DNA from 3 places in the Staphylococcus sp. 510 genome. Region 2 is predicted to be linked to each of the others. Evidence: riboswitches for the same ligand, from Rfam matches in the RefSeq annotation. Region 2 holds a riboswitch; each other region holds the start of a gene.

Region 1 (3,292 bases), on a different contig from region 2:
TATGCGTGTAATCGAATCTTCATGTTCAAAAGTAAATAAATCTCCGTTAATGATACACTTCATTTTGCTCACTCCTTGATAAACTAAATGCTGAATAGCCTGCTGGTTTAATTCCGGATAATAGCCAATTGGCAATATCTTGACCGATAATAGGGGATAACAGTATACCGTTTCGATAATGACCAGTGATGATAAATAAACCGTCATCAATTTGATCCATGATAGGTAATTCATGTTCTGTGTAAGGTCTTATGCCTGACCATTGTTTAAGAATATGACTATGCGATAGCTCAGGTATACGTTGTTGAGCATGTTTGAGTAGCCATGAAATACCAACCTCACTATTACCGACACTATAATTGTTGAATTCACTTGTCGCTCCAATTAAGTAGCGATGTTTTTCCTTTGGAACGATATAGCAGCCATTTGTCATGAACACAGTATGATTTAATTTAAGTGAGGGTTGTTCAACTAATAATACCTCACCTTTAACACCAATCACTTGTCTTGGTATAGCGTAATCTTTTAATAGCTGAGTAGACCAAGCACCACCTGCCACAATTACTTTTTTAGCATGAATATCGCTTTGATGAGTTGTAACTGTGTAATAACCATTATTGTGATGAATGTGTTGTACTTCTGTTTGATAATAGCGATGCACACCTCGTTGAATCACTGATTGTAATAAAGCTTTAGTATAGTGATTAGCGTTGATTTGGCCATCTTTTGGAATATATATAGCTAAGTCAGTTGGTTCAATATGACCATTTGAAAGGTTAAATAACGCATCATCTGAGAGTAGCTCAACGCTAGGATCTTTGGATCTAAGGAAGTCATATTGTTGAGTTAACCGTTCTACGTCTTTGGTTGAAGATGCCATTTTAATTAATCCAGATTGTTGAAATTCAATGTCGATGCCAGTTTCATGGTAGAGGGCATCACTTAATTCTGGGAATAAAGACCTAGAGGCTACTGCTAATTGAAATAATTCACTATCAGTTGTGAACTCATTTTGAGCGCCTAACATGCCACCAGCTTTATAAGAGGCATGCATACCGGGTATATCTCGGTCTACAATAGCAATATCTAAATGTGATTGGCTTAGTTGTCGAGCTATCGACATACCTATAACACCGGAACCAATAATAAGAACATCATGCATGAGAATGCCACTTCCTTTTTAAAGAGTTAATGTCACTAACAGTAGAGGTCATAAAAAATGAAATTGCACATAGACCATCAAATCCTGTAGGTAATTGTGAAATGGTGGACGGGGAAATTCCGCCTATAGCATAAATAGGCATATCAATCTTGAATACGTCATGAATCTCTTGATTTGTTCGTGGTGGTTCACCTGGGTGCGACGATGTAGAGAATATATGACCGAAAAAGACATAATCTAATTGATGCGCATGACATTGCTTAACCATTTCAATATTATGCGTTGACATACCGACGATTAACTCAGGATATTGTTGTTTTAATAAAAATGCGCGTTTGTCATTTTCTTTAAAATGAATACACTGCAAATTTAAAGCTTTGAGTAAGTTAAGATTACTGTGAATCATTATTTTATCTTTGGGAAATCCTACTGCAATGAGTCGTGTAATAAATCGTTGTAACGCCAAAGTAGACATAGGCGTTCTAAAGAGTAAGCCATCAATGGCCGGCTCTATAGTCATAAAATGCTTTAAATCCTGTAATGACAGTTCTTTATAATAAGTTATCGCAATAAATATATACATCACCTCAACAAAAAAAACGCTATTTCCACATAGTAGGGAAATAGCGTTAAATTGCTAATGAGTACTTTAAATTCATAGCTATGCCACTTCCCTACGCCAGTACAAACTGGATCAGGTTCTAGGAATTATAAAGTCACATCTTTACTCTCAGCCTTAAACAAAGGCACTTCCAGTGGATTTATATTTAATTGTATGGATGGAATAGCGCTTTCAATTTACATACAGTTTACTATTTTTTAGTGTCGGTATCAAACATGGCAACCATCTATAATTAGCTTTTAATGAAAAATAAGTACATGTAAATAATCAATTTAGATGAAGATGTAAATGAAATTGAATCGCTTATTTAAATAGTGAAAATTAAATGTAAGTATTGTTAATTTTTATTGAATAAATAATGAATATTTTTTAATTTTATATTGTAACCGTTTCCATTTCGTGCTATTATAATAAAAATTGTAGCGCTACAAGAATTTAATAGATGTGTGATTAGAAGTTAAACAGTCATCATTTGGAATTTCTGAAACTTAACGACAACACATAGAAATAACATATCATTATGGGAAGTAGGAAAAGAAATGGATAAAAAAAGAAGTAACGTTCGTTGGTTTTTTGCGATTGCATTCTTTCTCATTGGCGTTATAGCCTATATGGATAGATCTAATATCTCATATATTGCAGTACCAATGATGGAAGATTTACATTTAACAAAAACACAATTTGGTTTATTAGCGTCATTTTTCTCATTAGGTTATGCGTTAATGCAAGTACCTTCAGGGATGTTAGCAGAGAAATTTGGACCTCGTAAGATGATTACGATTGCTTTAGTATGGTGGAGTGCTTTCACAATTCTCACAGGTATGATTAAGCATCATGGTTTATTATATTTTGTTAGATTTTTATTTGGTGTGGGAGAAGCACCTATGTATCCGTCTAATGCAGTGTTCAATTCTTATTGGTTTGCTAAAAATGAAAAAGGAAGAGCATCAAGTGCGTTATTAGCAGGTTCATATTTTGGTCCTGTATTAGCACCGATTGTCACGATTGCAATTGTTAATGCATTTAATTGGCAAGCTGTCTTTTATATTTTTGGTGCAGTCGGCATTGTGATGGCAGTACTTTGGGCGATTATTGCTAAAGACTTACCTGAACAACACAAAATGGTCAATGAAGCCGAAAAACGATTTATTACTGAACATAGAGACATAGTAGATACTGATAAATCACTACCACCTTGGAAACGTTTCTTAACTCACTTTAGTTTTTATGCGATTGCGATTCAGTACTTTGTAGTACAATTCGTCATTACATTATTCTTAATTTGGTTACCAACATATTTAACAGAACAATACCATGTTGATTTTAAAGATATGTCAATTAGTTCATTACCATGGTTATTAATGTTCTTCTTAATTTTATCTGGTGGCGCGATTTCAGATAAGATTTTAAATACTGGTAAATCTCGTTTCGTCGCGCGTGGCGTCATTGCGATTCTTGGATTTGTAGTCTTTTCAATATCAATCTTTTTTGCAGTACATACTGAAAAC
Region 2 (3,292 bases):
GTTTGATTCGAGACATTACCTTTACTTGTTCTTGATAATTCAGGTTCTTCTTCACCTAATTCTTGTTTCGTAAGCGGTAGCGCACGTCTTAAGAACAAGAAGTTCCAAATTGACATTTGTCCTAATAACCACATAATAATAAAGAATATATTAACACTTAAGATGTCAATAGATTCAATTTCATTAGCATCTATACGACCATGTAATGCAATTTGCGTAATAAGGTAACTGATACCATATGATACGATAATCCACATATAATGACTCTTTCGATTATCACTATTCAATTCATCTTTATATACAATATAACCGATATGTATGATGAACGGAATAATAAATACGATACCAAAGAACCCATATACTTGCATCATAAGAACTAGAGTAATTAAGAAATACATTATCCCTATGACTAAGAAGAAAATTGAAATATCATAATCATACTTAATTGTTCTAAATAACGTATGACCTAGTAACATTACTAAGATACCAAATAATATAATAATTATGGCACTTACAATTGGGAAACCCCCGATAAATCTACTCATCACTTTAATTATTTCAGCGAAAAATGCGTTCAGGAATTCCCATATATTATACACATGTGTATTTACCTTCTTATCTCCATTTAATTGTTTAATAAGCGGTAAGTTAATTAATATAATGAGTCCTGTGAAAAGTGAAACGATACCGATGATATAACTAAATATAATCTCGGTGTGTTTCTTAAGAAAAGACATACTATTCACCTCAAAAGTTATTATATATGAAGAACTTATTCTTGTCTTTAATAAATCATTAAATACGTCTATAGACCTAGAAAAGTTTATTATTAGCATAACTGGGTAAAAGGTGTATGTAAACAATAAAACACAATTAGGGGTGGATTTATTATGAGTAACGAAGAATTTGCAAAAAAATCAGCTGAAAAAGCCAAAGAAGCAGAAGAGAAATTAAAAGAACAAAAAGAAGAAAAAACAAATGATACAGAACAAACTAAAAAAGATATTGATGACGCATTAAATTAATTACTAATTGACTATTTAACGATTAGATCATCCAATATTCTATAATAACGATGAATTTGGGACATAAATACAAAAAATAATAGCACAAAGATGATTTGAAATTTTAAATTATCTTTGTGCTATTTTATATTTAATACTACGTATTGACTGACTTAGAGCTTTCATAAGCACACATCATATAAAAATATTAATTTATTGTATATTTTATTAACTTGACAATCCACATGAAAAATCATACATTAAAGACAAATTAAAATAATAAACGCACTAGGGGTGTTTTGAACTGAGATGAGGTTAACCCTCAAACCCTTTGAACCTGATCTAGCTAGATACTAGCGTAGGAAAGTGTAATTAACAAAGATGATAATCGTATGTTGAATCATATTCTTATGTTTTACGCACAACTTTCCTAGAGATGGTTGTGCGTTTTTTTTAGGAGGATGTTTTTATGTCAAAAGGTTTAAAGCTTTCTGAGATATTAGTAACAGTACTTATCTCTGTCATTTTTGCCATTATTTATAACTTATGGTGGCTATTTTATAATGTTGCACAAGTCGCTGGTTTACACCTTGAACAATTAACATATGGTGTATGGTTTATGGCTGCGATTGTTTGTTATTTAATTATTCCTAAGCCAGGTATCGCCTTACTTGCTGAGTTTGCTGCAGGTGCCGGTGAAACAATTGTGATGGGTAAATTTGATATACCTACAATCATCTATGCCCTACTACAAGGTTTAGCTTGTGAGATTGTCTTTGCTATATTCAAATACCAGTCTCGTTCAGTCATGGTAGCTATGCTTGCGGGATTAGTGACTGCACTTATTTCATTCCCAGTCGACTATTTTTATGGTTATTTAAATGAAGTTGCTGGATGGAACTTAATTTTATTCATTGTTTTCCGTGCGATTAGTGGCATTATCATTGCTGGTTTATTATCTTATTTATTGGTTAAAGCATTGGATCAAACTGGTGTAACTAAAGTATTCAGACCCGCTTCTAAAGATGATTACGATACATTATAAGGGGACTTAAAAGTGTTGAAAGTTACAAATTTACGTTTGAAATATCCTAATGGATATCGAAAAATTTTTGATAATCTAAATATAGAAATTAAAGATAAAGAAAAAGTACTTTTACTAGGACCGTCCGGTTCTGGTAAAAGTACACTTTTAAATGTATTAAGTGGTATTGTACCCAATTTAATAGAATTACCTATGAAATATGACGAATTGCAAATCAATCAGCATAATGGAGTTATCTTCCAAGATCCGGATTCACAATTTTGTATGCCTAAAGTTTATGAAGAACTTGCCTTTGTTTTAGAGAACAGACAAGTGCCAAGACAAGATATGGATGAAGCCATCAGCAAAGCATTAGCATCAGTAAATTTAAATGTAAACGAAAATACACAAATCAATCAATTAAGTGGCGGTATGAAGCAAAAATTAGCTATAGTTGAAACCATATTACAACAAGCAGATACGCTATTTTTAGATGAACCCACTGCAATGTTAGATGTTAATGCGACATCAGATTTATGGCAACGTTTAATCAAGCTCTGGAAAGACCAAACAGTACTTATAGTCGAACATAAGGTCGAACATATTTGGCAACATGTGGATAGAGTTTTATTAATGAACTATGAAGGACAAATTATTGCTGATGATACGCCAAATCATATTTTAAAGCATTATGAACATTTACTTAGTGAATACGGCGTGTGGCATCCAAATGCATGGCATTACGCTCCTGAGCCTAAATATATGGCTCCCTCATCTGAAGCGCCATTATTTAAATTTGAAAATGGTGCTGTTATTCGTAATAAGAAAGATTTATTCAAAGTGGATCAATTAGCTATTCATTCAGGTGAGTGGATCACGATAACTGGTCAAAATGGTACTGGTAAAACCTCATTATTAGAATCCATATTACAATTAATCAAATATAAAGGCGTAATGACATTTCAAGGTCAGGAATTGCGTAAAATTAAAGATGCTGCAAAGCACATGTATCTTGTGTATCAGAATCCAGAACTTCAATTTATCACTAACTCTGTCTATGATGAAATATTGATTCATTTTAACCATTTAGATTCATCTATTGCAGAATCTAAAACCCTCGACTTATTAGATTTACTAGACTTAACCAATGTTAAAAATCAACATCCTTACGAATTATCAATGGGTCAAAAACGTAGGTTAAGTGTAGCAACGGCATTAAGTTCAAATGCAGATATCATCCTTTTAGATGAACCAACATTTGGTT
Region 3 (3,292 bases), on a different contig from region 2:
AGCAGACATAGGAGAACCATTTGAAAGTTGAGTCACTTTGCCATCTTGAACTACAATATCTTCTTTACCTGTGACTACAATTGCAGTGTGATATTTTTGATGAGCTTTCTTGGCAATTTCTATTGCATTTAGTGAACTATCTCCATCAGTCCCCTTCATTGTTGTATTGGTATCAATGAGTGTCAATATTTCTGAAGCGTTCCCTTTAATCACTGCAACTTTTACTTCACTTAAAAAGTTTTTACAAAAATCTTTTCTATATTGTGACGCTCCTACTGCGACAGGATCAAAAACAATTGGTGTACCAAGTTGATTTGCAATTTTACCTATCTTAATTAAATCTGCTTCATTATTATGCGTAAGCGTACCAATATTAATTAGTAATCCACTTGCAACTTGATAAAAATCTTCAGCCTCTTCTGGTGCCTCGCTCATTGCCGGACTTGCACCAATACTTAATAGACCATTTGCAGTAAAATTCTTAACTACATCGTTCGTATAACAAACAATTAAAGGATTCTCATTTCTAAGCTTTTCTAAATTATTCATCATCTAAACCTACTTTCTTTAGATACGCAAAATGATTGACTGGGCCACGACCTTTACCAATCTCAGGGGTATATTTGATACTCAAAGAAATAAATGTTTTAGCTTTTTCAACTGCTTCATAAATACTACGACCTTTAGCTAATTCAGCAGCAATGACAGCTGAAAATGTACAACCTGTTCCATGAGTATGTTTAGTATCAAATCGTTCATCTTCAAATGTGTATACGCCATCTTTTGTAAATAAAAAATCTTTAGCATTATTTAAGTCGGCAGAATGTCCACCTTTAATGATTACACCTTTGCTGCCAATGTCATTGATAAATATATCTCCTGCTTTTCGAATGTTTTCTTCAGTATCAATCTTTATACCAGTGATTTCTTCCGCTTCTGGAATATTAGGTGTAACAACATCAGCTAAAGGTAATAATGTACTTTGCAACTTTTGTTTGGTTTGATCATCCATCAACGAATCCCCACTTTTGGCTAGCATAACAGGATCAATCACGTATGGAATTGTAGGATAATCTTCTAAATAACTTTTGATTAATTGCATCGTCTCTTCTGTAGCAATCATCCCTGTCTTAATTGCATGAGGAAGTTCATCATTAAATACACTATCCAATTGTTCTTTAACCCATGATGTCTCTAGATTATGAATATGTTCTACGCCCATCGTATTTTGAGCGACAATACTCGTTATTGCTGCCATTCCATAAACGCCGCAAGAATGAAATGACTTCAAATCAGCCATTACTCCAGCACCGCCAGTTGGATCAGTACCTGCAATAGTTAAAGCAATTTTAGGTTTATTCATATTTGTCACCTCTAAAATTCCATTTTTCATCTACGTAGGCCATATTGAAAAAGTTTCTTTCATGAATAGTACTTTGTAAGAAATTCTCCTTAATCTCTTCTTTTTCTTCTGAAGTACAATTCTCTGTTAAACGATCCATTAATTCATCAAATAAATTTACTAGTGCATCCATTTCTGTACTATAAAATTCAAACCAATTAGACGTAATTGAATCTTTATTAAGTTGATTGTCTTTTATCGCTCTTTTACCAATTACCGCATATACATATGGACATGGTGCCATTGCTGCAATCGTATATGCTGCATTTTCATGTGCATAGGCATTATAGTACATATGCTTAATATAATGATCACCACTTGGTGGCCATACTTTTTCTTTAACAATCTCATGATATGGTTCATTTATGAATGAAGCTAAAATTTCATGTGCTTCTACTTCTCCTTCTAATAAAAATTCAATCTGTTCCACTAAAAATTTAACGTCATCCATATTATGCACTTTAGGAATTAATAGTGCATATAGATTAGCAAACTCTTTTAAGTAAGATGCATCTGCACGTAGATATTGTCTTACCGCTTGTTTAGATAATTCACCATGTAATAAATCTTGTATGAAACCATCATTATAAATATCCTCAATAATAGGTTCTGCTGCCACTCTTAAATCTTTAGAAAAACTCATAAAATTTCCTCCTTGAAATAAAAAAACTACTTTCCAAACTGGAAAGTAGCAAAATTAAGGCACGACCTAATACCGTTAATATGTTACACTACTTTCCTCCGTTAGTACTAACCAAATCAGGTTTTAAGGGTCTGAATTAAATTCATCTCAGCCTTTATAGGCGCCCCTAGTAGTTCTATTTTTAATCATTTTCAATTATTACAATAGCAAATGTAACACATAAATTCAATTATTAAAAAATGTATAACAATATACCTTTTAATAAACATATAACTAAGTCAAACTATTTACCAACTAAAAAAACACCCTATCTAATGATAGGATGTTTAATAAAAATTAAATTATGCAGTTACCCATTGGCTTGGGCCAGCTGTATCGTATAATTTTTGAGCTGCTGCGTCTTGAACATGTTCAGGAGCGCTAGAAGCTGGTTGACCTTTGTACTCAGCTGGAGCTACTGAATCCCATGTAGATTGTAAGAATTGATACTTACCTGAAGCACCTGTTGATGGGTTTGTAGCGTGGATGTCGCCACCTGATTCACGTTGTGCGATTTGTTTTAAGTGATCATTTACGTTTACTGATGAACCACTTGAAGCTTCACTTGAGCTTGACTCATTGTTTGAAGTAGTAGCTTCTTGTTGTGGTTGTTGAGTTTGCTCAGTTTGTGGAGCTGAAACTTGTTCAGGTTGAGCTGAGTTTGATTGTTGTTGGTTACTTACTTCTTCTGCAGAAGTTTGGTTAGTTGATGCTGAAGCTTGTTCACTTACATCTTGTTGTGGTTGAGCTTGAGTATTTGAAGCTTCATTTGATTGACCAGATTGGTGGAAATACCATGAGAAGTTTGTACCATCTGATTCAAAATGATATGTGAAACCATTATAATCGAATGTATAGTTATAAGCGCCTTCTTGGATAGGGCTTTCATTTAATGATTGATCATTTGATTGTGCTTTTTGAGCTAATTCAGCTTCGTTGATATTTGCTTCACTTGCATGTGCGTCGTGTCCAGCGTTACCTGCTACAACGCCTAATCCTACTGCTAATGATGATGCGATAATTGTCTTTTTCATTATTAAAAAATCCTCCTAAAAGTGATTTGTTTTCTTTAACTAATTTACAAATACAACTTTAACATCTATAAATACACTGCAGGTTACAGCCAAATAAAAAAGGAAGCCTTTTTTTTACGTCCTAATTACATCGTTTAGAGGTGTAATATTAATATATATACCTTTTGAAAACTG

Evidence for each region. Region 2 has a riboswitch for thiamine pyrophosphate ahead of AC2D8K_RS03810 (ECF transporter S component). Riboswitches for the same ligand answer to the same signal wherever they lie in the genome.
Region 1: another riboswitch for thiamine pyrophosphate. It lies ahead of AC2D8K_RS09615 (thiamine phosphate synthase); the one in region 2 lies ahead of AC2D8K_RS03810 (ECF transporter S component).
Region 3: another riboswitch for thiamine pyrophosphate. It lies ahead of tenA (thiaminase II); the one in region 2 lies ahead of AC2D8K_RS03810 (ECF transporter S component).

Annotation. Positions count from the first base shown of each region.
Region 1 covers NZ_JBXVVK010000011.1:92,300-95,591, forward strand. The annotation lists gene thiS (sulfur carrier protein ThiS) at 1-63, opposite strand, end outside; gene thiO (glycine oxidase ThiO) at 47-1,162, opposite strand; gene AC2D8K_RS09615 (thiamine phosphate synthase) at 1,155-1,745, opposite strand; TPP riboswitch at 1,817-1,926, opposite strand; gene AC2D8K_RS09620 (pyruvate MFS transporter) at 2,324-3,292, shown strand, end outside.
Region 2 covers NZ_JBXVVK010000003.1:171,467-174,758, reverse strand. The annotation lists gene auxA (lipoteichoic acid stability factor AuxA) at 1-737, opposite strand, end outside; gene graF (glycopeptide resistance-associated protein GraF) at 891-1,025, shown strand; TPP riboswitch at 1,285-1,386, shown strand; gene AC2D8K_RS03810 (ECF transporter S component) at 1,474-2,049, shown strand; gene AC2D8K_RS03805 (ABC transporter ATP-binding protein) at 2,062-3,292, shown strand, end outside.
Region 3 covers NZ_JBXVVK010000012.1:61,102-64,393, reverse strand. The annotation lists gene thiM (hydroxyethylthiazole kinase) at 1-549, opposite strand, end outside; gene thiD (bifunctional hydroxymethylpyrimidine kinase/phosphomethylpyrimidine kinase) at 542-1,363, opposite strand; gene tenA (thiaminase II) at 1,356-2,045, opposite strand; TPP riboswitch at 2,122-2,223, opposite strand; gene AC2D8K_RS10000 (transglycosylase family protein) at 2,387-3,118, opposite strand.